4 regions of the Anaerobacillus sp. ABR4_321 genome follow, and region 4 is predicted to be linked to each of the others. Evidence: predicted binding sites of a transcription regulator. Region 4 holds the regulator's gene; each other region holds the start of a gene.

Region 1 (7,886 bases), 830 kb from region 4:
AACACATAAATATTGAACAGTAACAAGATTTGTATTTAAATCCGGCTGTGTATGTTCCATTTGCACTTTGTACAGCTAATTGAACAGTAACATGAGATGTTAAAATAAGCCAAAAGCTCCCTTTTAGGAAGCTTTTGGCTTATTTCAAGTATACTTTTAGCCCAGCGCTGGAGCCACCGCTTTTAGTTTATCAGTTGTGAGATTCACTAAGATGCCGGTCATCACAGTGCATATTGCTTTGTTAACTATGTTTTTATTTGTCATATTAACCACCTCCAGTAGGATTGCTGTCAGTAATAACGTAATTGCAATCATTAAGCCATCAGGAATTGAACCTAACACGCTGGACACTGGGCTATAAGTACAAAGTGTGTAAATTATTTTATCACTAATAAACTGAGGAATAAAGTCCATCAAATTCATATTTATGAAGTTATTTTATAACTCCGTAAATATGAGATAGGTAAGATTAGAGACCACCTGTATTTACTCTTCAACCCACCTGTCTTCATTGATTAAAATGTCTTTTAATCTCCTAAACATTTTAGGATGATAATTTACCGAATTTGAATGATTGTTAACTTCTGTTGGAGCTAGAATTCCATTAGAACCAACCCAAATCTTTTCTTTGTCATTTTTGTCTTGCCAGAAATTCACCACAAAAGTAATAGTCCTATCAGCCCTATGAATTTCTTTCCTCCTAAAAGTTTGTGATTGAGTCAAGTTTAGCACCTCCCAGGATAGGATATTTTTATTCAGACAGAAATTCAGCTATCTATATAAGAATACTACTTTTGTCATTAAATTCCTCTTACCACATTGAAATAAGCTCCTTTACTAAGTATATTTTTCCACTAAATAGTGATAAAGCTTTAATGAAGCTGCTGGCAGAACTTTACGACTTTCTGCTAAGCTATAACATTCAAGAAAGCGTAGTATCTCCTTAGTTTGCTCCTTTTGAGCCATTACATAGTGTTCCCTACACAATATATGCGGAGGTCTTTTATGTTCTAGGTCAGACCAGCTATACAGTTTTCCAACAGCATCTATTTCATTGCCAACAACCTTAAAGCAAAATTGACATGACGCACAAGGATTTCGTATAACTTCTACTTTGCTCAATTTTAATTCCGCCCCCTATCGAACTAATTACATCTACTTACTATTTAATATGTACGATGTTGGACCAGGGTATATAAATAACGTTGTGTTGTCGATCCACTACTCTTATTTCTTTCTTTGGGAAATCAATAAAATGAACGGTACCAATTACTTTATTTAACTGCTCCTTATTATTATTAATTGTGAGATACAGCTCCTCAACTGTCTCCATTGCAGAATATATCCTCGGTAGAATGTTTTGTTCAGGTTTAGTCTTTTGAATCAAACACATCATCCCCTTTCCCCTATTAGTTATGTTCTTTATTATAAGATAACGAACATACGTTCTTTAAACAAGATGTTTATTAGTTTAAAGTTTTTTCAGGATAATAAAAAAGCTACCAAACTGAGTGGTAACTTTTCGTAGAGGTTATTGCATTATTTCATTGCTTTTTTAATCTCTTCCACACGGGCTCTAAAAGCTTTGAGTTTATCATCGATCTTGCGCCTACGCTCATCATTAATTTGTTTTTCTGTGATTTAAAATGAATTACCCTGGACTTATTTGTATGTTCTTCCTTGTTATTCATTTTTCACCTCCAGAAAGTTACTACCCGGTCCCCATTAAAAGAACCGCTTCCCCCTTTGTTCTACCAAAGGTGCACGTGATCCTGTGACGTTATGTACCTTACTAGGAGTTTTGAAGGAGAGACCAGAACCCTGTTGAAGAGGGTTACGAGAGTATCTCATTGAATCACTTTCCATTTTAGGAATCTCATCCATTAAAGTAAGAACATCGCTTTTCATCTTTCTAAGTTTTGTTACAGCTTCAGGGCTTGAGAGCGCTTCTTCTGCATGTAACAAATACTCATAAACAAGATCTAAGGATAAAATTGCATCTTCTCCCGTACCTAACTTAACCATTTGAGTTTACCTTTTTCCTATATATCCTATCTTCTAACCCTACTAGTTCCACTGTCATTTGATCTGAAAGAACATATGAATCTAAGTATCGGCAAACAGAATAATATATTTTAGGCTTTTGCGTAATATACCGCTTATTGGACAAGTTATGATTCTTAATTAGGAGCTCACAAACTATCAGAGCGCTTTCTACACCCGTATCCAAATACCCATCTATGGCATCTTGTATCTCTGTTGGAAGTTGTTCTTCTACACTTGGTTCAATGCGCTTAACAGATTTCTTAACAGGTGCTGCAGCAACCGGTTCTGGTTCAAAAAAATCAAAAGAGGGTTGAGATGGTTTCTCTTTTTTCTCTTCATCGTCTCTGTCCATTGAACCATTTGAATAGTGCATTGGAGACGGAATAGGTGCTTTATTAGTCGGTTCTCTTTCCTCCCTCTTTCTCCTCAACAATATGAATAACCTGTCTTGTTGCCTATCTAACAATGGGAGATTTAACTCGAGCATCTCACTAATATCTTTTGGTAGTTCAATGTCCGATGGAATATCGTATTTAGCATCTCGACCATTACTAACCTTTGTTAGAATTTCGTCTAGCTCGTAATCAATCTTATTAAATCCTCGAACAACATCCTTCACAATTTTTGAGGGTAGTCCAGTATGTTCCTCAAAATGTGTGATACCAAAACGTTTTGTTTCATTCGTACCTAAATGTCTGACGATGTATTGATACCTCAATGGTCGGCCACACTCGCACTTATGGTCTTCAGATACAACCCCCGCATCAATATAGTCATCTAAGATCCAGTCATCCATAAGCATTTCAATTTCTTCATCAGTTGCACCCGGCGGTATATTCCTCCCCTTACTCCCTGCAAGAACATTAGCAAAAGCAGTCTTTCTACCGCGCTTCAAATATTGAGTTAGATATGTACGTTGCTCTTCATTAAGTTGGTTAAGCAATTGATCACGCTGCGTAATCGTAAGAGTATCCCCCATGATATATCCTCCACTTAGATTGTCTTATCCTTATTTTACTCATCTTTTTGGCAGATTCCTAGAAATTATTGTAATTTATTTACTTCTATTATTAAAACGAGCTAGCTATAGCTCTACGCTATCGCTAACTCATTTAAGGGTCAGATTATTATGAGCTCATTTAGTTTCTACTTACCGTTCACAAGCCCATCCATCTTTGTCTCGATCATGCTTAGATGCATACGCGGGATGGTCTGAAGCTACACCATTAGGATATACCTTTCGTAATTCAGTACAGTTTTTAAATGATTCCTGCTTAGGTGCTGTACTTGGCGGACTTGTTGTATTTTCATTTGAACTGCTAGAGGATGAAGACGGTTTGGTTGTTGTAACAGTCTTCTTTTCTTCTTTCGGGTCTAAATCACCTTTTGTCGTACCATTCTCTCCATACGCCCATAGACCTTTATCTTCTTCACGAGCTTCACGTCCGAATTTAACAAAGTGCTCGCTATATTTTACATCCGGCTGGTAGGTAGAAGGTTCTGCATAACCATTTAAAACAAGGTTGGCATTGAACATTTTGGAGCGGATCTCTTCCTCATTCATATCATCTTCGGGAATATCCATCCAGATGATCCTAAGATAACGACCGTACCGATCGGTATCAGACACATCCTTTTGTATCCATACTTGCTTACCTTCAAGTTGCTCAGAAGTATAATTGCTTGCTTCTTTTCCATATTCTTCTTGTCTGCTGGTGGATTCAGGAGTGTTTACGCCGATTAAGCGAATCTTCCGACCATCTTCTAATTCAACGGTATCACCATCTACAGCTCTTGATATGGTGACAGCTTCAAGGTTGAACTGATTCACCATTTCTTGTTTCTTTGCTTCTTCCTCTGCTTTAGCTTTTTCTTCAGCCTCTTTTTTTGCTTTCTCTTCAGCTAGTTTTTTTTCTTCTTCAGCTTTAGCTTTTTCCTCGGCCTCTTTTTTCGCTTTTTCTTCGGCTAGTTTCTTTGCCTCTTCTTCTGCTTTTGCTTCTTCTTCAGCTTCCTCTTTGGCTTTATTTTCGGCCTCTTCACTGTCTACTTCGGTCTGTTGGACAACCTTTGCTGCTTCCTCAACGGGCTGTGGAGTGACCGCTGACATTATGACAGTAAATATAATCCCAATTGCAATAAACCAACCTGGTTTTGAGAAGGTCATCATTCCTTTTCTCTTCTGAGCACTTTGATATAACCCAAAAACAAGTATCAACAATCCTAGCCATGCCCAGGGAGATAAAAGAGTAAAAAACAATGTGAAAAGTATTGCTAAAACAGCTAAAAACCAACGAATGAATTTCATACATTCACCTCATTATCCTAAAATTTTTTCCTTTTCAGCACGGAACTCTTCGTCAGTTAAAATGCCCTTCTCCTTCAATTCAGCAATTCGTTCAAGTTGTTCGTACCTATCCGATGTTTCTTCGGTTTTAGGAGTTTTTCGTTTTGTAGTCTTCGTTACAGGCTTTTGTCTAAACTCAGTGATTTTTCCGTTGATTACAGCTAAAAACGACTTAAAGTTATCATCATCAATAATGTCATCAAACTTTTTTCTACCTGATCCATAATCTATATAAAGCTCTTTAGATGCAAATCCATCTCTCGCAAGGGTAATACCCTTCATCTTTGAGTAGTCGAACTCTTCAATATACTGGTTACTACCTTTAACAAATGCAAAGATCATCTTCTCTTCAGCTGCTATGAGTACACCTTTTATCTCACGCTTTTTCGTCTTGTCATATTCAGCTTGAAGAACACCTAAGACTTCTTCATCTGCACGTAGCAAGTGATGATCGACGTATTGGAAAGCCTCTTTGTATACAGAGTAGGTTACCTTTTTCCCCATACCTGGTGCAGGACCAAAGAACCGTTCGACTGCTTTTAATTCCTCAGATTTTCTTCTTTCCTTCTCAATTCGCTTTTCTTCTCGCTTCCTTTCTTGCTCTTCCTGATAACGTTGCGCTGCTTCAGCATTTCGTTTCTTTTTCTCTTCCTGTTCTTTCTCTCTTCTGGCTCTTTCCTCTGTAGTCAATTCAGTTCTGCCAATCACCTTTTTCCAAAAACTCATCCAACCTTCCTCCTTTTTTACTCTTATAAACTATTTGACGAACCTCCTAAAAAAGAAATGCTTGGAAAAAGTTATAAAATACAAATTATATCCTTATTTTACCACATAATAGGTCTTACAAAGATAGATAATCAGTAAAAGTGTCTCCCTTTTCAGGTCTTAAAAATATAAAAAACCAATGATGGCAACACATCTACCATCATTGGTTCCACTGCTAATATTTAAAATCTAGACTCCACTCAACTAATGACTTTGGTGCATTTGGAATGCTTCGTAGGCAGAACCTATTATTCTTACTGGCACTGTTGCTTGTCTGATAGTTCCATTCGCAGACGATGCCAAATGAACTTTTATCATAGTAAGTCTGAAAGATTTCTCTATAAAACTTAGCATCGATGATGATCTTTTCTTTTCCATTCTTATGCATCATCGACACATCAGTCCGCATTCCAGGTAGTAGAGATATGTTCCCATTAAGCTCCCATTACAATGTTTCGGATTGAACATGATATTGATCTTACTCAATATGATAGAACCGTAGCAAGAACTCTTCGAAGATTAGATTTAGATCACTATCATTCAACCTTGCTGTAAACAAAGACCATTCACCACTTTTAGTAAGAGAGAAGTTGTAGCTCGTATAACATCCTAGCAAGGTGATCAATAACATTTCTCATATATATTGCCCAATATTTACTTTGATATTAATAAACTAGTAGTTTCTTTCAAAACCCTTACAGTTTTTTAAATAGTTTGCATTTGAAATTCTAAATAAATAACTACTAAGACTTTCATCACAATAAATTTCAGGTGGATATACAAACAAATAACAGCCCCTCTTTCAAAGGTATAGTGTATTCATTTCTAGAATTTAAAACTAAAGAAAAGGAGGGGATAATGTTGCATACCAAGTAGGGATGGAACTAAGGAAGATAAGGAAGCAAAAAGGTATAGACATAAAAGAGCTAGCAAATAGACTAAAGGTTCCATCAGGATATCTAAGTAAATTAGAGAATGGCAAAACAGAAAAGATTCATTCACCATTTTAAATAAAATGATCCAGGAGATAGGCTATACTCCATTTTTAATTCTATTGAGCTGGAAAAGGAACTGAATTTACATCTTCAAAAAATTAAACACAAAATAGCTGCTGTCTCAAAGGCTGACCTGAACGCTTAAGATTGTTCTTGAGGATCATGGAAAACTCAATATAATTACTAGATGGTGAGGCATGAACCCTTTTCAATAAATTATTCCTAAAACAAATTTCATTTAAATCAATGTTTTATTAATTTCACACACTTGGTTATATTAATTATTTTTGAAAAGAAAGGAACGATAGTATGGAAAATTTATTGTATTTCCCATATATATCAATTCAAAAGTCACCATGGCTATGTAAAACGCTATTGTATTCAGATACAATCCACACCATAACTCCTATTGAATATCTTGATTTTCCGAATAAGTTTGAAGAACATATGCAATTGTTGATTAGAGAAGGCTTAGTAAAGCAGTTTTCTCCTTCTGCATACATCCACCATATAAGCAATTTTGAAGGGAATTTTATTAAACTTATTAGACGTAATTATCTAAGTAATTCAAATGATCAAAACACAAGAATACCTATTGATGATTATAGCTACACAAAAATACATTTAGAAAAAATGAACTATCGTTTAGGAAGCTTTTTGAGAGAAGAGGGATTAGCATATAGAGGCAATGGAAAATGGTTATTAGTTAGACAGGATATTGCTAGAGATTTTATGAATTATTTAGCAATATTAATTGGTAATAACAGTGAGCTAACACCTGCGACTGATTCTATGAATTATATAAGCCCTATATATAATGAAGTCAGAACACCATTCAGTTCAGAAAATACATCAAATGAAGATAATATACAAAAAAGTGCTATTCGCACTCATATCCTTGAAGGGGTATTTTCTATCCCCCTAGATATTACTTCTGACACTCATAAAATTATCGACTTTAAACAAAAAAACAATGAATTACTATTAAATTTTCGAAGATTAATCGAGAAAACTGTATCTGACACTTACTGTTTCTCTGAGGAAAAACAGAGGTTAAGGATAGATGATTCATTAAAAGAGATAAACGAAGAAAAAATTTTAATAAGAGAAAAAATGAGTAGGTATTGGTCGGTGGGTGACTTCGGTTCACTAATATGGTTGACTCCAACAGCTAGCCTTCTCTCGAATACGAATATAGAAGACAGTTTATTAACAACATTAGCTTATTCTACCACTATTGCCAAAGGTGGATTTGATGTCTTGAAAAGAGGCTTAGACAATAGAAAAAGTTTAAATAATAATCCCCTTGCATATGTAATAAAAGCCGAAAAGCATTTTGGAGTATTAAACAATGGTACGAATCAACAAGCTAAACATAAGGTTATTGAGCATATATAGAATAAATGTGAATTTCAAGCATAGATTCGCAAAACAAAAAACTCAGATTAATTGTTATACAAAAGGGCACCACTAACTCCATTAGGTGGTTGCCCTTTAATAAATTCATATTCATTTAATAAACTTATATGTACTACATTAACAGATAGTGTGATATCGATAAGTATTAGACTTTATCAGAACTTTTAAGATAGATACTATTATATTTGAAAATAAAATTAATAGTAAGTACTAGAGGACCACTGGACCAGGTACACCGTCCCAACAATGATCTAATAAACCAAAGAGCAAGGTTAGTAACTTTTCATCGCTTTTGAATCTTTGGATGGGACGATGAA
Region 2 (7,886 bases), 1.5 Mb from region 4:
CGCTGCGGAGTCTCCGCCCCCGATAACTGAGTAAGTATCGTTTGCTTCAGCAAGTGCTTCAGCTACTGCCTTCGTACCATTCGCATACACATCTAGTTCGAAAACTCCCATTGGACCATTCCAAATAACGAGTTTGGAATCTTGGATAACGCTTTTGTACGTTTCTCTTGTTTTTGGTCCGATATCAAGAGCTTCCCAATCAGATGGAATTTCCTCGATGCTTACTGCTTTTGTGTTCGCATCGTTAGAAAAATCATCGCCAATGATAACGTCTTCTGGCATATAGAAATTAACGCCTTTTTCTTTCGCTTTATCCATGAAGGATTTCGCAAGCTCGATCTTATCTTCTTCAAGAAGTGATTTACCGATCTCGTGGCCGAGTGCTTTTACAAATGTATAAGCAAGACCACCACCGATGATCAAGTTGTCCACTTTATCGAGCAAGTGATCGATCACACCGATCTTATCTTTCACCTTCGCACCACCTACGATTGCAGTAAATGGACGAGAAGGCTCTGTTAACGCACTACCTAGTACTTCAAGCTCTTTTTCCATTAAGAAACCAGCTACAGCAGGAATGTGATGTGCGATCCCTTCAGTTGAAGCATGAGCACGGTGAGCTGCTCCGAATGCGTCGTTCACGAAAAGATCTGCCATTTTGGCAAATTCTTTCGCAAGATCAGCATCGTTCTTCTCTTCACCAGCTTCAAAACGTACGTTTTCGATCAATAGAAGGTCACCTTCTTCAAGATCACTGATCGCACGGTTTACTTCATCACCATAGACTGCATCTGTTTTTGTGACAGTCTTGCCAATAAGGTCACTCAAACGATCAGCTACAGGATCAAGACGAAGTTCATCGACAACTTCACCTTTTGGACGCCCAAGATGACTTGCTAAAATCACCTTTGCACCTTGCTCAGATAGATACTGAATCGTAGGAAGGGCTGCTTTGATACGCGTTTCATCTGTGACTGTTCCATTTTCCATAGGTACGTTGAAGTCAACGCGGCAAAATACCGTTTTTCCTTGCAACGCTACGTCACGAATCGATTTTTTGTTCATAGTGGGATTCCTCCTTTGCACGTCTTAATGAAGATAAATGTCTCACATAAAAAGTGACGTACTACACATTTATCCTAAAATAGAGCTAAAAAAACCAATGGAAAAGGAGGAAGGCTCCTGACTTCCTCCCCCATCATTCACAATTCTTATTATAGCCCTTTTGATGCGATGTAGTCGACTAGATCTACTACGCGGTTAGAATAACCCCACTCGTTGTCGTACCAAGAAACAACTTTAACCATGTTTCCGTCGATGTTCATTGTAGAGATTGCATCAACGATTGAAGAATGAGGGTTACCGTTGTAATCTTTTGATACTAGTGGCTCTTCGCTGTAACCAAGGTATCCTTTAAGGTCGCCTTCAGCAGCTTCTCTTAGAGCAGCGTTTACGTCATCAACTGTAACGTCTGCATCAAGCTCAGCTACTAAGTCTACTATAGATACGTTAGGAGTTGGTACACGCATAGCCATACCGTTCAACTTACCATCAAGCTCAGGAAGTACTAGAGATACAGCCTTCGCAGCACCAGTAGAAGTTGGGATGATGTTCTCAGCTGCTGCACGAGCACGACGATAATCTTTATGTGGAAGATCAAGAATTTGTTGATCGTTCGTGTAAGAGTGAACTGTTGTCATAAGACCACGCTTAATACCGAACTTGTCGTTCAATACTTTAGCAACTGGTGCTAGACAGTTAGTCGTACAAGATGCGTTTGAAAGTACGTGATGGTTTTCAGCATCGTACTTGTCTTCGTTTACACCAAGAACAACTGTGATGTCTTCGTTCTTAGCTGGAGCAGAGATGACAACTTTTTTAGCGCCTGCTTCAAGGTGCTTAGCAGCGTCTTCACGGTTTGTGAAGCGACCAGTAGATTCAACAACTACGTCTACTCCAAGGTCTCCCCAACCAAGTTGTGCAGGGTCACGTTCAGAAAGAACTTTGATTTCAGAACCGTTAACTACTAGGTTCTCACCATTAACTTCAACTTCAACGTTAAGTTCGCCATGAATTGTATCGTATTTTAAAAGGTGTGCAAGCATGTTTGCATCAGTAAGATCGTTTACTGCAACCACTTCTACGCCAGGGTTGTTAAGTGCTGCACGGAATACGTTACGACCAATACGTCCAAAACCGTTAATACCTACTTTTGTTGCCATTGTATAATTCCTCCTTGAATGTTCCTCGTTTCCCGAGGTATCTTATGTTTTATTTATTAAAGGGAATTTCCCTCTAGTAACGCTTTTGCTGCCCCCTCATCAGTGACGAGGATGCTTTGTATTCCAGTCTTCAGATAGGCTTCGATTGCTTTTGCTTTTGAGTGACCGCCTGCGACTGCAATAACAAGTTCGCTTCTTTCTAGATCTTCTAGCTGTAATCCAATGGTTTTCACTTTGTGTACAACATCTCCGGATTGGTTGAAATAGTATCCAAACGCTTCCGCAACAGCATGGTTTTCTTTGATTTTCTCTAAAACTTGACCTGTTGATTTACGTCGCACAGCCATTGTTTTAGCATCTCCAATCCCGTGAACCACAATACTGGCAGATTTGATAATTTCAAGGATTTCCTTGACGCCAGGTTCTTCGATTAATGATTGGTATGCCTCTTCACTAAGCTGATCTGGAACATGAAGCAAACGATAATCTGTATGAGCTTTACGTGCCATCTTCGCGCAGATCGTGTTAGCCTGGTTTTCAACTTGTTCACCAAGACCACCACGAGCCGGTACGAATAATGTTCCATCCATGTCAAGAGAAGGAACCATCATATCAGCTACACTCGCGAGCGTGGTGCCGCCCGTCACAGCTACGACTTTACTTTCAAGCTGAAACCTTTTCAAGCGTCCCACTGCGGCTCTGCCCATTTCTTTCTTTACCCAGGGGGTAACATCGCTGTCACCGGGTACAATAAGTACTTCTGGAATACCAAGTTTATCTTTCAACCGTTCTTCCAGATTATCAAGACCAGAAACTTCATTCATAACAGGTTCGAGCTCCATCAATAGCTGCTCACCTTCCTCAGTAAGCTGCATCCCTTGAATGGACATATCCAGCAAACCCTGGTCTTTAAGGAAAGTCACTTCACTTCTGAGAACTCTTTCTGTTATATCCAGACTGTTCGCAAGGCTTCTGCGACCAATTGGTTGCGTGAGCCTCAGTTGCCTGAGAACACGATACCGTTTGTTCATAACCTCTAATAAGTCTGGTAGTAGTTTTTGTTGAAGTGCGAGTAATGAGCGCATTGTTCGTCTCCCCTGCAGGTTCTTTTTTTATTCTCGAGACGTATTATGTCCCGGTTAGACATTTTCAGTCCCACCCGAATCAAAAAAAGAACGTCTTACAAATTTCATTGTAGCAGTTGCCAACTACATGGGCAACTATGATATACTTAAAAATTTAAAGTAAGCGTTTTCTTACGTTTTTTCTAGAGATTCGGCCATAATCAACGATTTCTCCATCCACTTCAACCACCGGAATCATCACCATAAACTTCTCCAGCAGAGCTTCATCTTGATAGATATCAACTGATTCTATCTTAAAATCAATTTCGGTTTGAAGATCCTCAAGGATATAATACGCTTCGTCACAAAGAGGACACGTCTCTTTCGTGTATAACATAACCGTTTTACTCATCCTTTAAACCCCTTTCCTATACCATTCTAACCTTATAAGAACATTATTCGCAAAAAAACAGCTGCTTCCGCAGCTGTTATACAAAACGCTTCCTTCTCGATGAACCGGGTATCCCCAATTCTTCACGATATTTGGCAATCGTTCGTCTCGATACTTGTATTCCTTTTTGTATATGAAGAGCCTCTACGATCTTTTGATCCGAAAGCGGCTTCTTTTTATCTTCCTCTTCTACAAACTCTTTAATGAAGATCTTTACACTAGATGAAGAGGTTCCTGTCTCTGTTTCACCAGAAAGTCGAGAAGTAAATAGATCCTTCAACGCATATAGGCCTTGAGGCGTCTGCACATATTTATTCTTTATAGCTCGACTTACCGTTGACTCATGCACGCCCGCTTCATTTGCTACTTCCTTAAGCGTAATTGGTCTTAGCTCACTAAGTCCCGTTTGAAGAAAAGAGGTCTGCTGCCCGATAAAGACGGTCATGATCGATCTTAGAGTATGCTTGCGTTGTTCGATACTCTTCATCAGCCAGTTTACTTGCTGATACTTCCCTTTAATATAGTGACCGACTTCCCCCTTTTCAAACGACTGATAAGCCGTACTTACCTTCATCGAAGGAAGTTCATCATCTAATAGTTTGATCGTGTATGTTCCTTCGTTCTCTTTAATGATTATGTCAGGGGCTACATAATAAGGCTTTTCGTTATACCATTTTGAGCCCGGTCTCGGATCAAGAGCAGCTATGACATCTGATGCGAGCTGGATATCCTGAAGTTTCACATGATACTCTTTTGAAAGCTCTCGAAATTTCTTTTCTGCTAGCGCTTTCAAATTTTCGTTTACTAATTTGCGAGCAAGGGTGTGTACCTCTGAAGTTGAATGTAACTGTAAACTTAAACACTCTGCTAGATTTCGTCCACCTATTCCTGGTTCAAGTGATTGTAATACACGTACCGCTTCTTCATACTCTTGATTTGTCAGCTGAAATTGCAAGATCACTTCATGATCACGTATACGTAAATAGCCAGCTTCATCTATATTGTCTATCAAGTAATGAATCACTTTCGCTTGGTGAGGGCATAAGTTCAAACACCGCACTTGTTCGTGAAGCTCTTCATTCAAACTCTTGCCTCGTTCAGCAACATAGTCTAAGGAGTCGGCACGCTCTCCTCGGCCAGCGGCTTTCGCACGAATACCCGTATCCCATGATGGTGTATGAAGTTCGATAAGAGGATTCTCAAGTGCTTCTTCTTTTATATAATCCAACAGCTCTAAAGTCGAATATTGAAGAATGGATATTGCCTGACGCAATTGAGTTGTCATTACGAGTTGCGTTGTCTGCTTCTGTATTAATCCTAGTTCCATCGCAATCCCTCCACCTTTATCATACTATATTGATTCAACATATGGTAAGAGGAAAGTGAAAATGACCAGAATTTTCAATCATTTAATACGCCTCGATTTCACAAAAATGAGCAATGCGCCCACTCACTCCCCATCATTCGACATACAGTATAGTACAGAGAGAAAAAAGGAGGCAAAAACCATGGATTTGACTGTATATGGTATTGCTTTGCTTCCAGTCATCATTGGAATCGTCCAACTCTTCAAGATATTTGGTTTTCCGGCTAGATTTCTACCGTTGCTTTCTATTGGTGTAGGAATCGTCATGAGCTATATTTATATTGATCCGGATATCAAAAAAGCTTTTTTGATTGGACTTTGGCTAGGATTATGCGCTTCTGGTATGCATTCAGGCTTAAAGCATACGATGAATGGGGCAAGCAAGAAACCAAGTGACCGAGAAGATGACAAGCCAGGTAAGAAGCAATAATCTAACTTTTTAAGAGTGGACAAGGTTCACTCTTTTTCTTTGTCTTGATGCTCTTCTCCAAGATCCAACCAGCTCAGCATCTCTTTAACAACGTTATTTAGCTTTTTGTTCACGATTTGATCTCCGTACACTTTTTTTGCTTTTTCAATCGTTTCTACTACTTGTGGTTCAAATTGAATGAGCGGCATATCTTCTTCTGATTCATTGTACAATTCCACAACGTTCTCAAGTCCCTCTGTGATGCGATCGATCGCATCACTCAACGACTTACTTTCTCCGCTATTTACTTTCAAAGAAATCCCTACCTTCAGCACAGTTATAGCTCTAGTGTTTGTCACTTTCAACCAAAAAATCACCTTGCAAAAAAAAACCTTGTCACGTATAATTATCCTTGCCCTTAACGTATGCGCCCGTAGCTCAGTAGGATAGAGCGGTGGTTTCCGGTACCACGTCTGTCGGGGGTTCGAATCCCTCCGGGCGCGCCAACTACATAATTACAACCCCTTTTCATTCCGAAAAGGGGTTTTTTGCGTCTTCCCCTTTATAGAATGGGGTTCTTGACGTCTCATTCGTCTCATAGTATTGTAAAACCAAACATACGTTCTTACAGGCGGTGAAGATCATGTTCCGACTAAGTAAAGAGGAAGCAAGTGCTGTTCGGGATTATTTATTGCTTCCTTATGTTAAAAAGGTACTGGAGCTCGATGCTGCATGGATTCATCGTTCTAAGATGAAGCTTCCACGCCCTTATTTGGAACTGATCAATCAAGCTTTCACTCTCGCTTCCACAGATTTAAAAGAAGCAAAATCAGTCCTTCATAAGCAACACATCAAAACTTCAGTTCAGGATACAAAGGAAGATATCGTCATCTATACTGTCTATTGTCGTGGATACAACCAAACGTATCGGTACACGTCAGTCCAAATTAGAAACCTTGTTGAAAGAAGAATTGCGGGTTACTTTTTAAGCGATCACCGATTTAAAAAAAGACAGATTCGTTCTGTTTAAAACGGTTGTCAGCGGGGAAAATGGAGATATGTAGAACCATCGATGTGCTGGCGAAAAAATTAATAGTCAAAAAGAACAGCACTTTATTTGACCTATATTGACCTTTTCGGTATGATGAACCTACAGCAACTACATATTTGAATGAATAAAAGGGAGGAATTTTATTATGGTATTAATTCCAACGGTTATCGAACAAACAAACCGCGGTGAAAGAGCATATGACATCTACTCTCGTCTTCTTAAGGACCGCATTATCATGCTTGGAACTGCAATCGACGACAACGTATCGAACGCAGTTGTAGCTCAGCTTCTTTTCCTAGCTGCAGAAGATCCAGATAAAGATATCTCTCTTTATATCAATAGTCCAGGTGGATCAATCACAGCTGGAATGGCAATCTACGATACAATGCAGTTCATTAAACCTAAAGTATCTACAATCTGTATCGGAATGGCTGCTTCAATGGGAGCGTTCCTACTAGCGGCTGGTGAGCCTGGTAAACGTTATGCACTTCCAAATAGTGAAGTCATGATTCACCAACCACTCGGTGGTACACAAGGTCAGGCTTCTGATATCGAAATTCATGCGAAGCGTATCATTCAAATGCGCGAAAAGCTCAACAAAATTCTTGCAGAGCGTACTGGTCAGCCTCTCGATACGATCGAACGCGATACGGATCGTGACCGTTTCATGGAAGCTCTTGAAGCAAAAGAATATGGTTTGATCGACGAAGTTATGGAGAAAAAAGCATAAATAAAAAAAGGTTGCCGTGATGGCAACCTTTTTTATTTAGTCTTCTTTATGAATGAAGTCGACCAGAGATGAAACAGCATCTTCTTCGTCGTTTCCATCTACTGTTAAGACAACAGAAGAACCAGAGCCCACCGCAAGGCTCATTATTCCCATAATACTCTTCGCATTTACCTTTTTACCGTCTTTTTCAAGAAAAATATCTGAATTAAATCGATTTGCCTCTTGAACAAAGAGTGCTGCAGGTCTTGCTTGTAATCCTGTATCTAACGTTACGACAACTTCTTTTTGAACCACTTTTCCATTCCTCCTTTATTTATAAGAAAGCGCTATCTTTATTGATGAAAAAAATAAGTATATGTGTTTGTTATTGATTTGCTACGTACTTACCAACAGCATTCCATTTATTAAGACTTCTAAACGTCCCAACGCTATGTTCTCAAGGCTTAGAATAGTAGAAAATCAAGCCCGCACTACTCGCGCAGGCTGTAATTTTTCTGCTTATGTTATTGGCTTTCCTGCACGGAGCTTTTCAGCTAACTGATCGATCTTTCGAAGTCTGTGATTGATCCCTGACTTACTGATCGCACCTCCAG
Region 3 (7,886 bases), 570 kb from region 4:
TAGATGTCACCGAGCTTGTCCTTACCGATACCTGATACGGTCACGCCATAAAATGTTCCACCTTCGCTCAGTAGGTAAGCGGCTTTGTTCATGATTCCGCTGTTGATGTGTACACCACCATTATCCTGTGTCCCCGTATAGCGTTCTGAGTAATGAGCTGGATCTCCGAATTGAGTAGGATCTGCCATAGATCGAAGCGCATCACCAGATGTCCCAGGGGTATAAATATCTTCTCCGATTAGCCAATCGGGGTTATTGTTATCATGAAATTCAACAAGCGTTCCGAATACATCAGACATCGATTCGTTCAAAGCTCCAGACTCATTTTGATAGATCAAATCGGCAGTAGTGTCCGTAACCGCGTGAGTTAGTTCGTGCGCCACGACGTCCTCTCCGCCTGATAGAGAAACGAATGTAGAGCCGTCACCGTCTCCATAAACCATCTGACTACCATTCCAGAAAGCGTTATTGTAGTTTCTGCCGTAGTGTACAGTCGATTTTAGCGGTGCGCCGTTACCATCATAACTGTCTCTATTAAAGACTTGTTTGAAATAATCATACGTTGCTCCTGCGTAGTAATGTGCATCTACTGCAGCGGCATCATAGCTCGCATGGTACTGATTATCTGAATCTGACCAAAGGGACCCAGGTAGTTTTGTTCGATTCGATGCATCATAGGTAAAGACGCCTCCACCTCTCGTCGTATCTTTTAAGTAATAGGTTGATGAAGAGAGGAGTGTGTTGAATGACTTCGTATCACCAAGGACTCCAGTGCCTGTCCCGGTTGTTGTCGTGCCAGTGATATCACCACCGCCAGGCTTGCCGACACCTTGTTTTTTGGCTTCGTGAATCGCGTTGAAGCTTGTTAGCACTTCTCCTGTCACAGCATCGATAAGATAATTCCAATTTCCTGGCTCAGGGGATAGGAAGTTAAGTGTTACATGATAGGCGTAACTAGCAGTATGCCCCTGTGGATATACGACAAGGTCTGACTCTGGTTTTTGTTCGTAATCAGGCGTGAAACCAAGAGCTTCCTCCGCTTTTTTAATTGCATCCTGCTTTTTAAATTTAGCTGCTTTCTTTAGTTCTTTCTTTGATTCTAGATCTGAAATGACTTGCCCTGAGACAGCTGTTAATACGCCATCTTTATTTACGTGAACCGTTTGGGTAGAGCCGTAAACTGGCGTCCCCTCATGTAACTGTTGGAGACGAAATACGGTAAACCCGAGATCATCTTTCTCACGCGATAAAATTTCAAAGGATTGCTCGGCTGTCTTTCCGCTGAAGTTGTAGTAATCTTTGTTTTCGTTTAAGTAATCGAACAGCACCTCGTTTGGATTTTTTGCGGAGGCCTTTGTTAACTGGCCTGATACAAACGATGGTGTTTCTTTTTTGTTATGTACGTTAGTTGCTAACGATGAGGGTGGTGCAAGCATGCTTCCTACAAGCCCTGCAGATAATCCTAATGCTAAAAGTTTTTTCTTTCTCATTTGAATCCTCCTTTTATCAGATGAGAAAACCATAGCATATAAAACTAAATATTCAAATAAATTAGATAATTTTGATAATTATTACCTACTTTAAGTTAATTGGTTGTGAATCTATAGACCTAGGCAATGAAGCTTTTAGGACTAATGTATCAGTCCTTGATGTTAGGCAGGGATGATGCGAATCGGAAGAAATCGCTAATTCTCTTGGGTTGGTCACCTCTACATCTTTTGGTTGGAAGAAAGTACTTATTGATATACGAACGTATATTCGGGTAAAATACGGGTATAGATATACAGAACTAGTGTTCTTATTTTCGATTATTTGAAAGGAGTGGTGAAGGTGGATTATTCAACGTTAAAAAAGAAAACCATTTTGTGTGTTGATATGAAAAGTTTTTATGCGAGCTGTTCTGCGGTCGAGATGGGGCTCGATCCCTTAACGTGTCATCTTGCTGTCGTGGGAGATACGGAGCGTCAGGGTAGTGTTGTTTTAGCGGCCTCGCCTGCACTAAAAGAAGATTTTAATATCCGAACAGGAAACAGGCTTTTTGAAATTCCTGATGATCCCCGTATTCATATCGTGAATGCAAGAATGTCATCCTATTTGAAGCAATCGATGGAGATCACAAGGTTATTTCATCGGTATGTTCCAAAAGAGTGTATCCATACGTACAGCGTGGATGAATCTTTTCTTCAAATCGACGGGACTGAGCGTCTTTGGGGAGGACGCTTTGAGACGGCTAATAAAATCAGGAAAGAAATCAGTGAAACGTTCGGTTTACCATGTGCGATCGGTATAGGTCCTAATATGCTGATGGCGAAGCTTTGTCTGGATTTAGAGGCCAAGAAGTATGGCGTTGCTGAATGGACGTATGAGGATATTCCTGAGAAGCTCTGGTCCATTTCGCCTCTAAGTAAGATGTGGGGGATCGGTCCGCGTCTCGAGCACACTTTAAATCGGATGGGAATTATGAATGTTGAGCAGCTCGCAAAATACCCGCTACATCTTCTTGAACAAAAATTCGGAGTGATGGGTAATCAGCTCTATCACCATGCATGGGGAGTAGACCTTTCCGACATTGGAGCTCCGATTATGCAGGGACAGATTAGCTTTGGTAAAAGTCAGATTCTACTGCGGGATTATCACGAACAAAAAGAAATCAAACACGTTATTTTGGAAATGAGTGAAGAAGTAGCGAGGCGTGCGAGGAGAGCCGGGAAAGCGGGGCGTACGATCAGCCTCGGGATCGGCTATAGTAAAGACGAAGGAGGCGGTGGTTTTCACAGGTCGAAAAGCATCGATAGCCCCACTTCCATCACACTTGAAATCTATAACGTGTGCTTGCAGCTTTTTCAGGAATTTTATAGAGGGCAAACGGTTCGGAAAATTTCAATCGCTCTTTCAAATATTTGTGATGACGAGGAAGTGCAGCTCGACCTTTTCAATATGAAACGGCCGAAGCAACGAGACCTTGGATACGTAATGGATTCGATACGGGAGAAATACGGATCCGATTCTCTGCTTCGCGCTGTTTCCTATACGAAAGCCGGTACAGCATTGCATCGAAGTAAGCTTGTCGGAGGTCACAAAGCATAGAAAGGGGTTGATAAGATGATTCGTGACCGAGGAAATATCAAATGGACATCGATGATGTTACCAGAGCATGTTAAAGAGTTAAGAGAATGGAAAGAAGAAGATCGGAGAAGAGAACAGCCTGAGCTTGATGAGCAGAAGATGGAGGAGATGAACGACACCATTTGCGAAGCGATGGCCTTTCACCAGCCGCTTACATTTCACTACTTCAAGAACGGTACGAAGAATGTGTTGACAGGATATGTTCATTATATCGACCAGCTCAATAAAGAATTGCGAATTGTTGACCTAGATGAGAAGAGGCAGAACATTCCGTTTGCAAGCCTCGTGCATATCGGTGAAGGCGACTAAGATGGTAACACTCCCCACAACTGAAGACGTTTTTCCTCGGCGAAAAGGGGTAAAATACGTACAAACTAGTATACGGAGTGAACTGTCAGATGCTATCTGTAGAGAGTCTCAAACATTATAAGGAAAACATAAAAGGAATCGATATTCACTATGAATATCATGAGAACGAAGTGACGTCCGACCGTCCTGTACTAACATTACTGCATGGGTTTTTATCTTCGACTTTTAGTTATCGACGGTTGATTCCCTTGCTTTCAAAGCATTACACGATTGTAGCCGTTGATCTCCCGCCGTTTGGAAGAAGTGAAAAATCGAGTCGGTTTGTTCATTCTTATCAAAACTTTGCGGAAGTCGTGATCGAACTACTCGAGCGGCTAAGTATTGACGAAACCGTTATGATCGGTCATTCGATGGGAGGGCAAGTGGCATTAAGAGCCGCAAGTATCGATGAAGACCTAGTTAAGAAAAACATTTTGCTCAGTAGTTCAGGCTACCTTGAAAAAGCGAGGCAGAGTTTAGTGTATTCCTCTTATTTGCCCTTTTTCTCAATGTATTTAAAGCGCTGGCTTTCGCGAAAAGGAGCAAAAGGGAATTTGGTGAACTGCGTTTACGATCCGAATTTAATCGATGAAGAGATGGTGGATGGGTATGTTCAGCCTTTCTTTCATGAAGGGATTTTCCGTTCTCTCGTACGAATGATTCGAGATCGTGAAGGGGATTTATCACAAGAAGAATTGAGAAGAATTCATACGCCGAGTTTACTGATATGGGGGGAGCATGATCGAGTTGTACCGCTTCAAATTGGAAAACGGTTGGCAGAAGATCTGCCGAATTCAGAGCTGATCGTATACGAAAAGACGGGTCATCTTCTTCCGGAAGAGCAGCCTCGTTCGATTTTAAGAGACATTCAGAAATTTATTCAGGCATAAGTCGAAGAGCGACACGATTCGACTTTTTTCTTGACGAAAAAGAATAATGCGTGATAAACTTCATAACACTAAATCGAATAGTTCTTATCAAGAGAAGTGGAGGGAACTGGCCCTGAGAAGCTTCAGCAACCTCTGATATGTCAGAAAGGTGCTGCTTCCAGCAAGAGAGATCTTGAGAGATAAGAGTGAAAGCCCTCTTCTCTTGAAGTGGGCTTTTTTGATTGCTACAAACTTTACGAACAAGGAGAAACATCATGGACAAAGACATAAAAGGGAACGGCTTTGCGCTGCTTCCACTCGGTATATTTATTTTACTTTTTATTGGAACGGCAGTTGTAACAAAAGATTTTTATAGCATGCCTGTTGTGCTTGCTTCACTGATCGCTGCAGGCGTTGCACTTGCGATGAATAGGAAAGAAAGCTTCATGACAAAGGTCGAGGTGTTTTGTAGAGGAGCAGGGAACTCCAATATCATCTTAATGATTCTTGTTTTTTTATTAGCGGGAGCATTCGCTGAAACAGCCAAGAAGATAGGTGCAGTAGATTCGATTGTTAATCTCGGCATCTCGATATTACCAGCAAGCCTTCTCGTTGTTGGTTTATTTTTAATCGGATGCTTTATTTCGATATCGATGGGGACGTCGATGGGAACGATCGTAGCATTGGCTCCGATTGGAATTGGAATTGCAGAGCAATCAGGGATTCCTGTAGCTTTGACATTGTCAGCGGTCATCGGAGGAGCGATGTTTGGAGATAACCTCTCGATGATTTCGGATACGACGATTGCAGCGGTTCGGACGCAAAACACGAAAATGAAAGATAAGTTCAAAGTGAACTTTTTCATCGTTTTACCGGCTGCAATTATTACTGCCATTATATATGGATTCTTAACGGTAGGGGAAAGCGCGACAGTAAGTGGAGGTAAATCATTTGATTTTATCACAGTACTCCCATACCTTGGCGTATTGATCGCAGCGATTGCAGGCGTGAATGTACTGATCGTACTCGTTAGTGGGACATTGTTCGCAGGTGCTGTGGGCTTATTTAACGGGACGTTTGGTTTAAGTGGGCTCGTTTCTACGGTAACGGATGGCATTAAAGGGATGGAAGATCTCGCCATGATCGCATTGATTATTGGTGGGATGATCGAGGTTATCCGATATAATGGAGGCGTTCAGTACGTTCTCGATAAAATTCTTCATCGAGTGAGATCGAGAAGAGGGGCAGAGTTTGGTATCGCTGGGCTCGCTACGGTTTTAGACTTATCAACGGCAAATAACACGATATCAATCATAATGGGTGGACCACTCGCGAAGAACATATCAGAAGAGTATCAAGTTGATGCTCGAAAGTCCGCAAGTATTCTTGATATATTTTCTGGAAGTGTTCAGGGCATGCTGCCATACGGCGCACAGTTGTTAGCAGCGGCTGGACTAGCTTCGATCTCGCCTTTAGCACTCATACCATATTCAATCTATCCAATTCTTACAGCGGTCGCTGGTATTGTGGCAATTACCATCAATTATCCTTCATTTCGAAAAGAAGAAGCAGTAGAATAACGAAACAACCAGGCCTGTCAAAATGACGGCCTGGTTTTGTTTATTCTTCGATCTGCTTTTGTAGGTTTACAATTTTTTGAGGCAATATATAAAGAAATTCAATCAATGAGTCCAATAAATCAATAATTAAATTAGCTGTTTCTTCACTTGCAGAATTTTCAAGGCATAAAAGGTTGTGGAGGTTACTTCCTTTTCCTAACAGCTGCCCGAGTCGTACGATTGGCTCTTCAAGATCAACTTGTTTGGCCAGGCTTTCGAGCTGTTTTGATAGAGGTTGAGAAAGTTCATTTTCAGCTAAAAAGCTTCTAGTGATGCTCTCTAAAACGCGGTTTGCCATAACGGCAGTAGCAGTCCAGTCTTTCATATTATGTACGTTAACTGCTGAACGATAGACCCGCTCGAGGTCATCTGGCAGCCTCGCAGTGCCAACCAATCTGCCAAGAGGTTCTCTAGTGAAAGAAGTTTGGTGAACAAAGAGCTCTACTTCTTCACCTTGATCGCTTGTAGACGTTTTAATCAATACAAAGAGTATGGATTCTTTACATACCGAACATCTTGAAAAGGTTGAAAAGACCGTTTGGTTGATCTGGTAATCGAATTTCAAATGAAAAGAAGCGGTGTTTCCGCACTCTGGACATTCTGTATTGGCGGACTTTGGTAGTTTTGTTTGTCCGTATTTTACAACAGAATTAATTGTCGTTTGTTGTATTTTTCTCATCTAATACCCCCTGAATCGATTTTGAGCTTAATCTTTGATCTCTTATTGATACGGGTGTTGAGAATAAGGTGGATGTAGTAGTAAGAATATTATAACATTTTATCTTATCAACTTACATTATTCGCCCCGATTGGTAATTTAAGGGGGCGCATTGTGGAGAATAAAAGATTTGTGTTGATTCGAGACAAAAGCCTCTATGTAATCCTGTTTTCTAAAACAAAATTGACAACAAATCAAGCCTGTGAACAAGTATGGTTAAAACACCGAAGAGCAAAAGTACGATTAACATTCGCTTCTTCACATCAACCTGCAATCCCTGCTAATTCAAGAGAAAAACGCTCATACGCTAGAACACTCATTCCTTCTTGTTATACTATCGTTAATGTTATTTTATCTGAATCGCTTCAGATAGAAAATACCCCCAGCAACAAAAGGTTGCTGGGGGTATTTTTATTGACGGATGAAGCCTTCTTCATCAAGGTACTGGATCGCTTCGTTATAAGAAGGGAAAGTGCCATCAAGCATGTCACCGGCATACACATTCCAAAGCTCTAGCTCAGGCTCATACGCGAGGTGCAGCGTTTGATCTTCTTCGTTCATCCAGATTTCTTCTTCAATATCTTCTCCTGGCAAAACAGAAAGAGAGTGAATCGCTTCTCCGATTATTTTTCGAAGATCATTACTTGAGAAGTCACGAATGTTCACCATTCCTCTATCGTCTACTGGGTACTCTTCAAGTAGCTCGCCATAGACAAATCCGTTCCCATTCGGGTGCAGATGATAGACGACGTTCTTTTTATCCATAACACTTTCTTCAAAATGAAAGTTAACTCTTCCCATCGATACATCTTTACGCGTTAATTCAGGGAAAGTAGATTCTATAATGTGTAGCTTTTCTTCAAAAGTTAGCATAGTGCCTCCTGTTAATAACATTTGTATAGTAAGTCTGTGCTTACGACCAAACGTGTATTCAACTCTTCTTCATCTTGTACTATAAGAGTGTATCAAAATGTTAATCAATGTGGAAGGTATGATTCTTCGTCTTCTCAATGTAAAATAAAATAAAAAGCCGAGGGGAAGACCATGAAACGATTAGAGCTTGCCAAACGTGATGCGAAGGAACTTGTAAAGAGTCACTTTCCTCACTGTAATGTAGCACTTTTAGCTGGAAGTATTGTTAGAGGAGAAGGTACGAAAACGTCAGATCTTGATCTTGTTGTTTTCGATCCATCGGTTACGAATTCT
Region 4 (7,886 bases):
ACTAGAGGTTAGTGTAGAATTAAACTATCTGAAAATTTAAAATTAAAAAGGGGGCTAGCTATGAATTTTTATCTAGAAGATCCAAACTTATCATCTGTATTGGAGCAGTACTTAGAACCCAACTTTTATAAATGGGCTGAGAAAGAGTTATACGAGTTTGGAGAACGTTGTGGGACAGAGATTGATGAACGTGCAGTACATACAGATCGAGAAGGCCAGCCAAGGCTCATTAAGTACGATAAGATGGGCAACGATATATCTGAAGTATGGGTGAACGAAGGGTACAAGAAAACGGTTAGTGAGACGTATAATCGTGGCATCGTAGCCTACGTACATAAAGAGATTCCAGACCTCGGTACGAAAGGGAACTATCTTTATTCGTTCGCGCAAGGCTACCTTTTGTCACAGTCAGAACCAGGGTTTTATTGTCCGGTCACATTAACGATGGCGACTGCGTATCTTCTCGATCACTACGGAGATGAAGCGCTCAAGAAGAAATACCTTCCACATGTCCTATCTACTGGCGAGGTCGAGCTTTATGAAGGAGCGACATTTTTAACTGAACGACAGGGAGGATCTGATGTAGGAGCGAACGAAACGAAAGCCATTAATGAAGGAGGTGATTATAGGCTCTACGGAGAAAAATACTTTGCTAGTAATGCAGGTACGTGTGGTGTAGCGATGGTACTTGCTAGACTCGAAGGTGCCCCAGAGGGAACGAAGGGATTAAGCCTCTTTCTTGTTCCGTGGAGAAAAGAAGATGGTAAAGTGAATGACTTATGTATAAGGCGGCTGAAAGATAAGCTAGGCGTGAGAGCAGTCCCTTCAGCTGAAGTAGTATTTGAAGGGTCGAAAGGCTTTCTAGTTGGAGATGCGAGCAGGGGATTCTATTATATGATGGAAGCGTTGAACCTCTCAAGGCTTTGCAATGCGATCGCCTCAGTAGGAATCATGCAGCGGTCTTTTCTTGAAGCAAAGGAGTATTCGTACAGGCGTGAAGCGTTTAGAAAGCAGTTAAAAGATTTTCCGATGATAAAAGAAAGTTTAGTAAAGTTAAAGGTGAAACAAGAGGTTGAACTCAGCAGCGTTTTTTCTGCAATCTCGCTATTTGACGGTGTGATGGATAAACAATCACATGTGACGACAGAGGACGAAGCCTTAAATCGGTTGCTCATCGCTCTTGTGAAAAAAGAATCCGCAGAGCAAGCAGTTCGATTCGCGCATGAAGCGATTGAAATGCACGGTGGGAATGGGTACATAGAAGACTTCGTCACACCAAGACTATTACGAGACGCTCAAGTATTAACGGTTTGGGAAGGAACAGCGAATATTCTTGGTTTAGAGGTGCTTAGGCTGATCAAAAAGCACAAAGTCCATCTGATCTTTATTGATAAAATGAAGCATGAGTTAGAGAAAATTCCACAGGAAGCAGGTAGGAAAGAACTTGTTTACGGTGGTATTTCAGTACTAGAGAAGAAATTGGCGCAATTGGAGAAGATGGATGAAGCACGACAGACTCTCCACTGTAAACGGATTACTAACTTAATGACGTCTATCTATGAAAGTGTGATTTCGTTAAGAGATGCCGCGGCAGGCGGGATGAGAAAGCGTGCGATAGCGGAACTTTTTTTACGAGACACGTGGGGTAAAGATGAGTTTGAGCTTAGTGATCAAACCTTAACGTATTATGAGTTGATTATTGAACATAAAGAAAGCGTGAAGACTTAGTGAACGATAAACGTTGTTAAAGGTGGCTAATTTCATGTTTTGGGTTGTAGCGTTATTTGATAAGAATACAGAACAAGAAATCAAAGCGATATGGGAAGAGCTAAAGCAAAACTCGATTTCTTTCTACTCAGAAGAAGTGAAAGATGCGAGGCCTCATCTCACATTGGGACATTATTACGAGTTAGATAAAGAGGCATTCATTGAAGGTATGAAAACATTTTATGAAGCAAAAGGTTGCTTCGAAATTACATTTAATACGATTGGATCCTTTTTAAATTATCAAACCCTATTTCTATCACCTACACATACAAAAAAACTATTAGAGCTGCATTCAAATCACCATGATTTTTTTAGTGAGTTAAGTACGAATGCCAATCCATACTATGAACCTGATCAATGGATACCGCATTGTACGTTGGCAAATAACTTATCATCCGATAAACTCTCTGAAGCATTCAACTATTGTATGAAACGAATTCAAACGATTGAAGGAAGAGTTGAAGAAATTGCACTTATTGAATTGGTAGATGAAGAAGGCTTTGATGCTCCTATAATCTATAAAAAGCCATTAAAAGAGTAGTGATTCTTGATAGAAAATGTTTATTTGGAAGGAAAACAGCTACAAGAAGCTGTTTTTCTGTTAAGTAAAAGATTTGAAGATGTACTTAATTCCATCCCATAAAGCTAAGCTCGCTATTACGACTAAAATCAGTTTAGCAGTATTTTTCACTAGGCACCTCCAAAGCTTTGTAACTGTAGTACGTACTAAATATGAGAAAAGTTTCGGTTCTTTAAAAGGTGTAGTGTAAGCATCGAAATGTGAAGGCGGTAGAAGAGAATGATATGGGTTATGACTCAAAATCTTGAAAGCTTCGTGAATGTGAAAGAAATAACTGTAAAAGATAACATGATCGAAGGGGTCATAGAGAGAAGATTCTTCATCGAATGGAAAAAGACGTTAGGAACGTTTGAATCGAACGAAAGAGCATTGGAAGTGCTTAAGGAATTGTATAATGGTATCGATGAAAGAGTCGGGAATATTACAAAGGTAGTAATACCATTAAAATAACGTGAACTCTCCGTAATCAAAAAACTGTCTCGATAAACAATCGAGACAGTTTTTTGTGAATCTATAAGATTACTTTTTATATTGATCAATTTTTAGCTGTAATTTTCTTGCGATAACGTCAGATGAATCGTTCAGCTCTTGGTTTGTTAACGTCACTTTTGCAATGCTTTCGTCCATTTCCAAAGCTTCTGCAAACAATCCTCCGAGTCCGCGAGCGCGGCGATCGACTTCAAGCATGACATCTAAATGGTTATCGTGTAAAAAGAAGATCACTTCGAGTTCATCTAAGTAAGCGCGATATTTCCCGCTAGGCGTGAATTCAAACTCTTGAACATAGCCGTAGCGAGACTGCTCCATTTCCACCTTTTTCACATGGAAGCCCAGGTAGCTTTCTAATGCTTCGATTACTTTTTTTACATGTGGATGTGGAGAAACTTGAATAAGGTCTCTATCTTTTGGATCAAGCGCCATCGGGATGTCTAGGCCTGTCTCAAACCATACTGGAAGCCTTCCGAGTGAAGCTGGCGTGTCGTATGGCAGTTGAATGGAAAACGGAATTTCTTTCGTTTCACCTTCTGAGATCTTCTCCTGATCAGCAACCTTATATTTCTTTAGCGCCACTTTTTCTCTTACTTTTTTATCATCTACTTCACGGATAGCTTCTGTCATAAGGAAGATATGAATCGCATCGATCGATTGCTCGATTTCACCACCCTTTATGACTACTTTACCATTAACGGTTTCCCCCGGAACGAAATAATCCTTCTCTAACTGCGTATCAACCTTTGCAGCACCTACTCCGACACTTGCTAGAAACTTCTTAAACATGATTTTCCACCTTTCATAATTAGCTGTTTCCTGATTATACGATAAGAGATAAAGAAAGGATTCGTGTTTTTAGAATAAAAAATAAGAAGCGCAATTTGCGCTTCTAGTGGATTGAACGAAATACACCGATGACTTTACCTAGAATGGAAACTGAATCAAGGATGATCGGCTCCATCGATGAATTCTCTGGTTGTAGGCGGAAGTAGTTGCTTTCTTTAAAGAATCGCTTAACCGTAGCTTCGCTATCTTCCGTCATCGCAACAACAATATCTCCGTTGTTCGCAGTAGGCTGTTGTTTCACAATTACCATGTCACCGTTATAAATGCCAGCTTCGATCATACTGTCACCTTCGATGATTAGCATGAACGTGTGCTCGTCATCTTGTACAAAGTGTTCTGGTAGAGGAAAATACTCTTCAACATTTTCGATCGCCGTTATCGGTTGGCCGGCAGTTACTTTACCAATGACCGGAATGTTCACCGTTTCTGGACGAGGAATATCGATCGTTTCATCTAGTCCGAGTACTTCGATTGCTCTTGGTTTCGTTGGGTCGCGTCGGATGTAACCTTTCTTCTCAAGTCTTGCAAGGTGTCCGTGGACAGTTGAGCTTGAAGCGAGTCCTACAGCTTCACCAATTTCTCTAACGGAGGGTGGATAACCCTTTTGTTTCACTTCGACTTTAATAAAGTCCAGAATATCCTGCTGACGGTTTGATAGTTTCATATCTCTGGCACCTCGTTCCAATCTATCTATTTGTTAGTAGTATACCAGAATTTTTGTTCGCATACAAACATAAGTTCGAAAATTCAGTTGACACGAACAGAGGTTCTGTTTATACTGAAACCAGAACAAATATTCGTATTCGGGGTGATTGGGATGAGAAAACAAGCTAGAGGCTTGTCTGGAATTGATTTTCTTGTCATTATATCTTTTGTGGCCGTATTAATATTCGTGTTTGTATCATTGAGAGCAGCAGCTGCTGAAGGGTATGATCGTTATACTGAAATTGAATTAGAGCGGGGAGATACTGTTCTTGAAATCGCAGAAGAATATCGTGATGCACATGAGCTGTCTGACCGTAATTTTATCAGCTGGGTGGAAGAAGCGAACAAAATAGATGCAGATCGAATAGTAGCAGGAGATACACTTATCATTCCTGTTGAGGCAAATGCAACAGCGCTGGGGGTAAAGGAAAAGTAATGAATGCAATCATATACTGTCGGGTAAGTACAAAGAAAGAAACACAGGAATCATCACTTGCCAGGCAAAAAGAAGAGCTGCAAAGATTTGCAGCTCAATCTGGTTTTACAGTACATAAAGTGATCGAGGAAAAGCACAGTGGATATGACATTGATCGAAATGGCATCTTAGAAGTTTTAGATTTGTTGAAAGAAGGCTCAGCAGACGTTCTTCTTATTCAAGATGAAACAAGATTAGGAAGAGGAAATGCTAAGATCGCCCTGCTTCATGCAGTCCATAAGTATGGCGGAACGATTTATACAGTAAACCAGAACGGTGAGCTACAGCTATCTGAAGCTGATTCGATGGTCCTTGAAATCGTAAGTATCGTTGAGGAGTTTCAAAGAAAACTACATAACCTTAAAATAAAGCGAGGAATGGAGAAAGCGGTACGAGAGGGGTATAAGCCTCAGCGGAATTTAAGTGACCAACGGCACGGTGGAAGGGAACGAAAGATTGTTCCGATCGAAGAAATAGTGAATTTACGTGATAGAGGGTTAACGTTCCACGAGATTGCCGCTACGTTAAAAGGGTTTGGTTATGAAGCATCAAAAGCAACGGTTCATAGGCGCTACAAGGAGCATGTTGACGAATTGGAGAAGAAGCTATAAACTTGCCTGTGGTAACGACTTACGTTAGGATAAAAGTAATTAGATGTTATAAAGGAGTTATTTCTGTATGTTATCACAGGATAAAATAAAGCGAATTAATGAGCTCTCAAGAAAATCAAAAGAGTCTCAACTAACAGATCAAGAGAAAAAAGAACAAAAAGATCTTCGTCAAGAATATCTTCAAAGTCTTCGTTCTTCCTTTGAAAACCAACTTCATTCCATTAAGGTAGTGGATGAGACGGGCGATGACGTTACACCTGACAAGCTAAAAGAGAGTAAAAAAAATAGAGGTCCGATTCAGTAAAAATAGCCTAATTTTGCATTTCGCAAAATTAGGCTATTTTTTTGGTTGCAATTTTTAGAAAATTCGTTATACTGTACTATAACAAGGTGTTATATTACAAAGAGAGAGGATGGATAGGATGTTTGTTGTAACGGATTCAGCGGCTGAGTTTTACAAGAATGAAATGGAGCTTAATAATGGGGATTGTTTAAGACTTTTTGTAAGGTACGCTGGGAGTGGAGATAGCGGTGGATTTTCACTAGGAGTAATGTCTGATAAGCCTGCTACAGACGATTTCAAAAAAGAAGTTGGGGGAATCACTTACTTCGTGAAGCCGGGAGATGAATGGTTCGTTGATCGAATGAAACTAGATTATGATGCGAAGTGCGGTGGCGTTCTTTGCGACCTACCGAGCATGGCATAACATAAACCTGTACTATAACATAGATGTTATAGTACAGGTTTTTTAGTTTCGACAAAACTAGTGGAAACTGAACTACAGGTATAGACAATCATCTTAATGAATTTCCTTTATACTTATGTTTATTATACAAGGTAGACAGGAGGAATCGTTATGAGGCATTATGAGATGCACTTGATCAAGCAAGAAATAGCCGTTCAATATGGTGGAAAAGAACTCCTGTTATATCAACTATTTAATGAAAGAAAACGTACGCTTCAGAAAGAAGCAAAAGAATTGCTAGATAAACAAATTGAATTTATTTCAGAGTCTATCCCTGTAATAGATGTGAATCGATATCTTGTTTCAGAATTAGGTGGATTCCGGAATTATGAATATCGAAATGGAGGGCATTGTTTAACGATTTTACAATCGAAAAGTGACGGCTCTCTGTTTGTAAACCAAAAGAAAATCAACGTATATTCGAACGGTACATATGAAGCAGAGACGATCTTCTTTGAGGTGCTAAGAAAGCTCACTCCTACTTTCTTTGCCATCGATCATCAATCGAATCGATATGGATGGCTCAACCCGCTCAAAAAACAAAAGCTAGTTTAAACAAACCCTACTATTTTAGTAGACGTTATTGTATAATCAGGAAGGGTTGTAGTACACTAATGGAAGAGAAAGAATAAGGAGGAAATACAGCATGTGGTGGATGTATACGCTTGTGGGCGTTCTAGCATTAATTGCTGGGGCTGCGCTTGGCTTTTTTATTGCCCGCAAATATATGATGGATTATCTAAAGAAAAATCCCCCTATCAATGAAAATATGCTTCGCGTAATGATGATGCAAATGGGGCAAAAACCTTCTCAGAAGAAGATTAATCAGATGATGAAGGCTATGAATAGTCAAATGGATAATAACAAATAATGTACTGGCACTCTGGGAACAGAGTGCTTTTTATATGGAGAGGTTTTGGTTGACGGGCATATTCTAGATGATGATATGATAAGATAGACTATATTTTATTAGGAAGTGTTGAGATGACGGTAAGAAAGCTAGTATTTGTATCAGGGCTATCGCTCGCTCTTGTGGCAGGTTGTTCATCGAATGAGCAGAGTGATCAGACGATGAATGATGAAAAGTCGGAGCAGACTGAGCCTGATAAAGAAGAAAAAAACGAAGATAACAAGACCAATAGTGAAGCGAACGAAGAAAATAGCTCTTCAAATGAAGATACGAATCAAAATGGTGCGAATAACGAACCTGATGAGTCACAACAAAATGCTTATCCAGCTATGGGTGAAACGGTGACGGAAGAAAACGGCAAAAAAATCGTAACAAATCCTGATAGTATCTATGTTGTGGCTAACAAAAACAGAAATTTGCCGGCTGATTTTGTTCCGAAAAACCTTGTAGAACCTAACGTCCCTTTTTATGCAAATGAAGGTGATCCGAAGAGACTGATGGTAGACGAAGCAGCAAAGGCGCTTGAAGAAATGTTTGCGGCTGCAGAAGAAGCTGATATGCAAATCAAAGCTGTCTCTGGTTACCGTTCTTATGAAAGGCAGGAAGCGATTTTTGCTTACAACGCAGAAAGATATGGTGCTGAAAAAGCAAATCAGGTGAGTGCACATGCAGGGCAGAGTGAACATCAGACTGGATTAACAATGGATATTAGTACACCTTCACTGAATGGTGCGTTAACTGAGAAGTTCGGCAG

Evidence for each region. The regulator LexA, encoded in region 4, represses DNA repair genes until DNA is damaged. The targets are predictions, from matches to a motif close to CGAACATATGTTCG.
Region 1: a site for LexA is predicted at 1,437-1,450, ahead of ACXADT_RS18985 (YolD-like family protein). Genes of this name have one in related genera too.
Region 2: a site for LexA is predicted at 6,125-6,138, ahead of ACXADT_RS06875 (YhjD family protein). Genes of this name have one in related genera too.
Region 3: a site for LexA is predicted at 1,748-1,761, ahead of ACXADT_RS11390 (Y-family DNA polymerase). Genes of this name have one in related genera too.

The regions. Positions count from the first base shown of each region.
Region 1 is NZ_JBSWTK010000001.1:3,605,063-3,612,948, forward strand. Features, by position in the region: gene ACXADT_RS18980 (hypothetical protein) at 487-723, opposite strand; gene ACXADT_RS18985 (YolD-like family protein) at 1,163-1,387, opposite strand; gene ACXADT_RS18990 (hypothetical protein) at 1,726-2,025, opposite strand; gene ACXADT_RS18995 (DUF3895 domain-containing protein) at 2,018-3,025, opposite strand; gene ACXADT_RS19000 (thermonuclease family protein) at 3,197-4,351, opposite strand; gene ACXADT_RS19005 (SHOCT domain-containing protein) at 4,364-5,116, opposite strand; gene ACXADT_RS19010 (hypothetical protein) at 5,331-5,546, opposite strand; gene ACXADT_RS19015 (helix-turn-helix domain-containing protein) at 6,034-6,165, shown strand; gene ACXADT_RS19020 (hypothetical protein) at 6,460-7,548, shown strand.
Region 2 is NZ_JBSWTK010000001.1:1,321,907-1,329,792, reverse strand. Features, by position in the region: gene ACXADT_RS06915 (phosphoglycerate kinase) at 1-1,065, opposite strand, end outside; gene gap (type I glyceraldehyde-3-phosphate dehydrogenase) at 1,215-2,222, opposite strand; gene ACXADT_RS06905 (sugar-binding transcriptional regulator) at 2,279-3,307, opposite strand; gene ACXADT_RS06900 (glutaredoxin family protein) at 3,462-3,698, opposite strand; gene rpoN (RNA polymerase factor sigma-54) at 3,775-5,064, opposite strand; gene ACXADT_RS06890 (hypothetical protein) at 5,246-5,533, shown strand; gene ACXADT_RS06885 (atypical membrane-integrating protein (Mistic protein)) at 5,560-5,871, opposite strand; tRNA gene ACXADT_RS06880 (tRNA-Arg) at 5,940-6,018, shown strand; gene ACXADT_RS06875 (YhjD family protein) at 6,156-6,542, shown strand; gene clpP (ATP-dependent Clp endopeptidase proteolytic subunit ClpP) at 6,709-7,293, shown strand; gene ACXADT_RS06865 (HPr family phosphocarrier protein) at 7,330-7,587, opposite strand; gene whiA (DNA-binding protein WhiA) at 7,792-7,886, opposite strand, start outside.
Region 3 is NZ_JBSWTK010000001.1:2,204,256-2,212,141, forward strand. Features, by position in the region: gene ACXADT_RS11385 (M4 family metallopeptidase) at 1-1,490, opposite strand, end outside; gene ACXADT_RS11390 (Y-family DNA polymerase) at 1,876-3,087, shown strand; gene ACXADT_RS11395 (YolD-like family protein) at 3,103-3,435, shown strand; gene ACXADT_RS11400 (alpha/beta fold hydrolase) at 3,525-4,364, shown strand; SAM riboswitch class I at 4,446-4,550, shown strand; gene ACXADT_RS11405 (Na+/H+ antiporter NhaC family protein) at 4,619-5,923, shown strand; gene ACXADT_RS11410 (hypothetical protein) at 5,964-6,641, opposite strand; gene ACXADT_RS11415 (hypothetical protein) at 7,092-7,553, opposite strand; gene ACXADT_RS11420 (nucleotidyltransferase domain-containing protein) at 7,725-7,886, shown strand, end outside.
Region 4 is NZ_JBSWTK010000001.1:2,776,199-2,784,084, reverse strand. Features, by position in the region: gene ACXADT_RS14515 (acyl-CoA dehydrogenase family protein) at 61-1,728, shown strand; gene ACXADT_RS14510 (2'-5' RNA ligase family protein) at 1,763-2,308, shown strand; gene ACXADT_RS14505 (hypothetical protein) at 2,567-2,797, shown strand; gene ACXADT_RS14500 (sporulation protein) at 2,867-3,625, opposite strand; gene lexA (transcriptional repressor LexA) at 3,729-4,349, opposite strand; gene yneA (cell division suppressor protein YneA) at 4,503-4,826, shown strand; gene ACXADT_RS14485 (YneB family resolvase-like protein) at 4,826-5,476, shown strand; gene ACXADT_RS14480 (DUF896 domain-containing protein) at 5,544-5,780, shown strand; gene ACXADT_RS14475 (HesB/YadR/YfhF family protein) at 5,899-6,183, shown strand; gene sirA (sporulation inhibitor of replication protein SirA) at 6,334-6,777, shown strand; gene ACXADT_RS14465 (YneF family protein) at 6,869-7,093, shown strand; gene ACXADT_RS14460 (M15 family metallopeptidase) at 7,207-7,886, shown strand, end outside.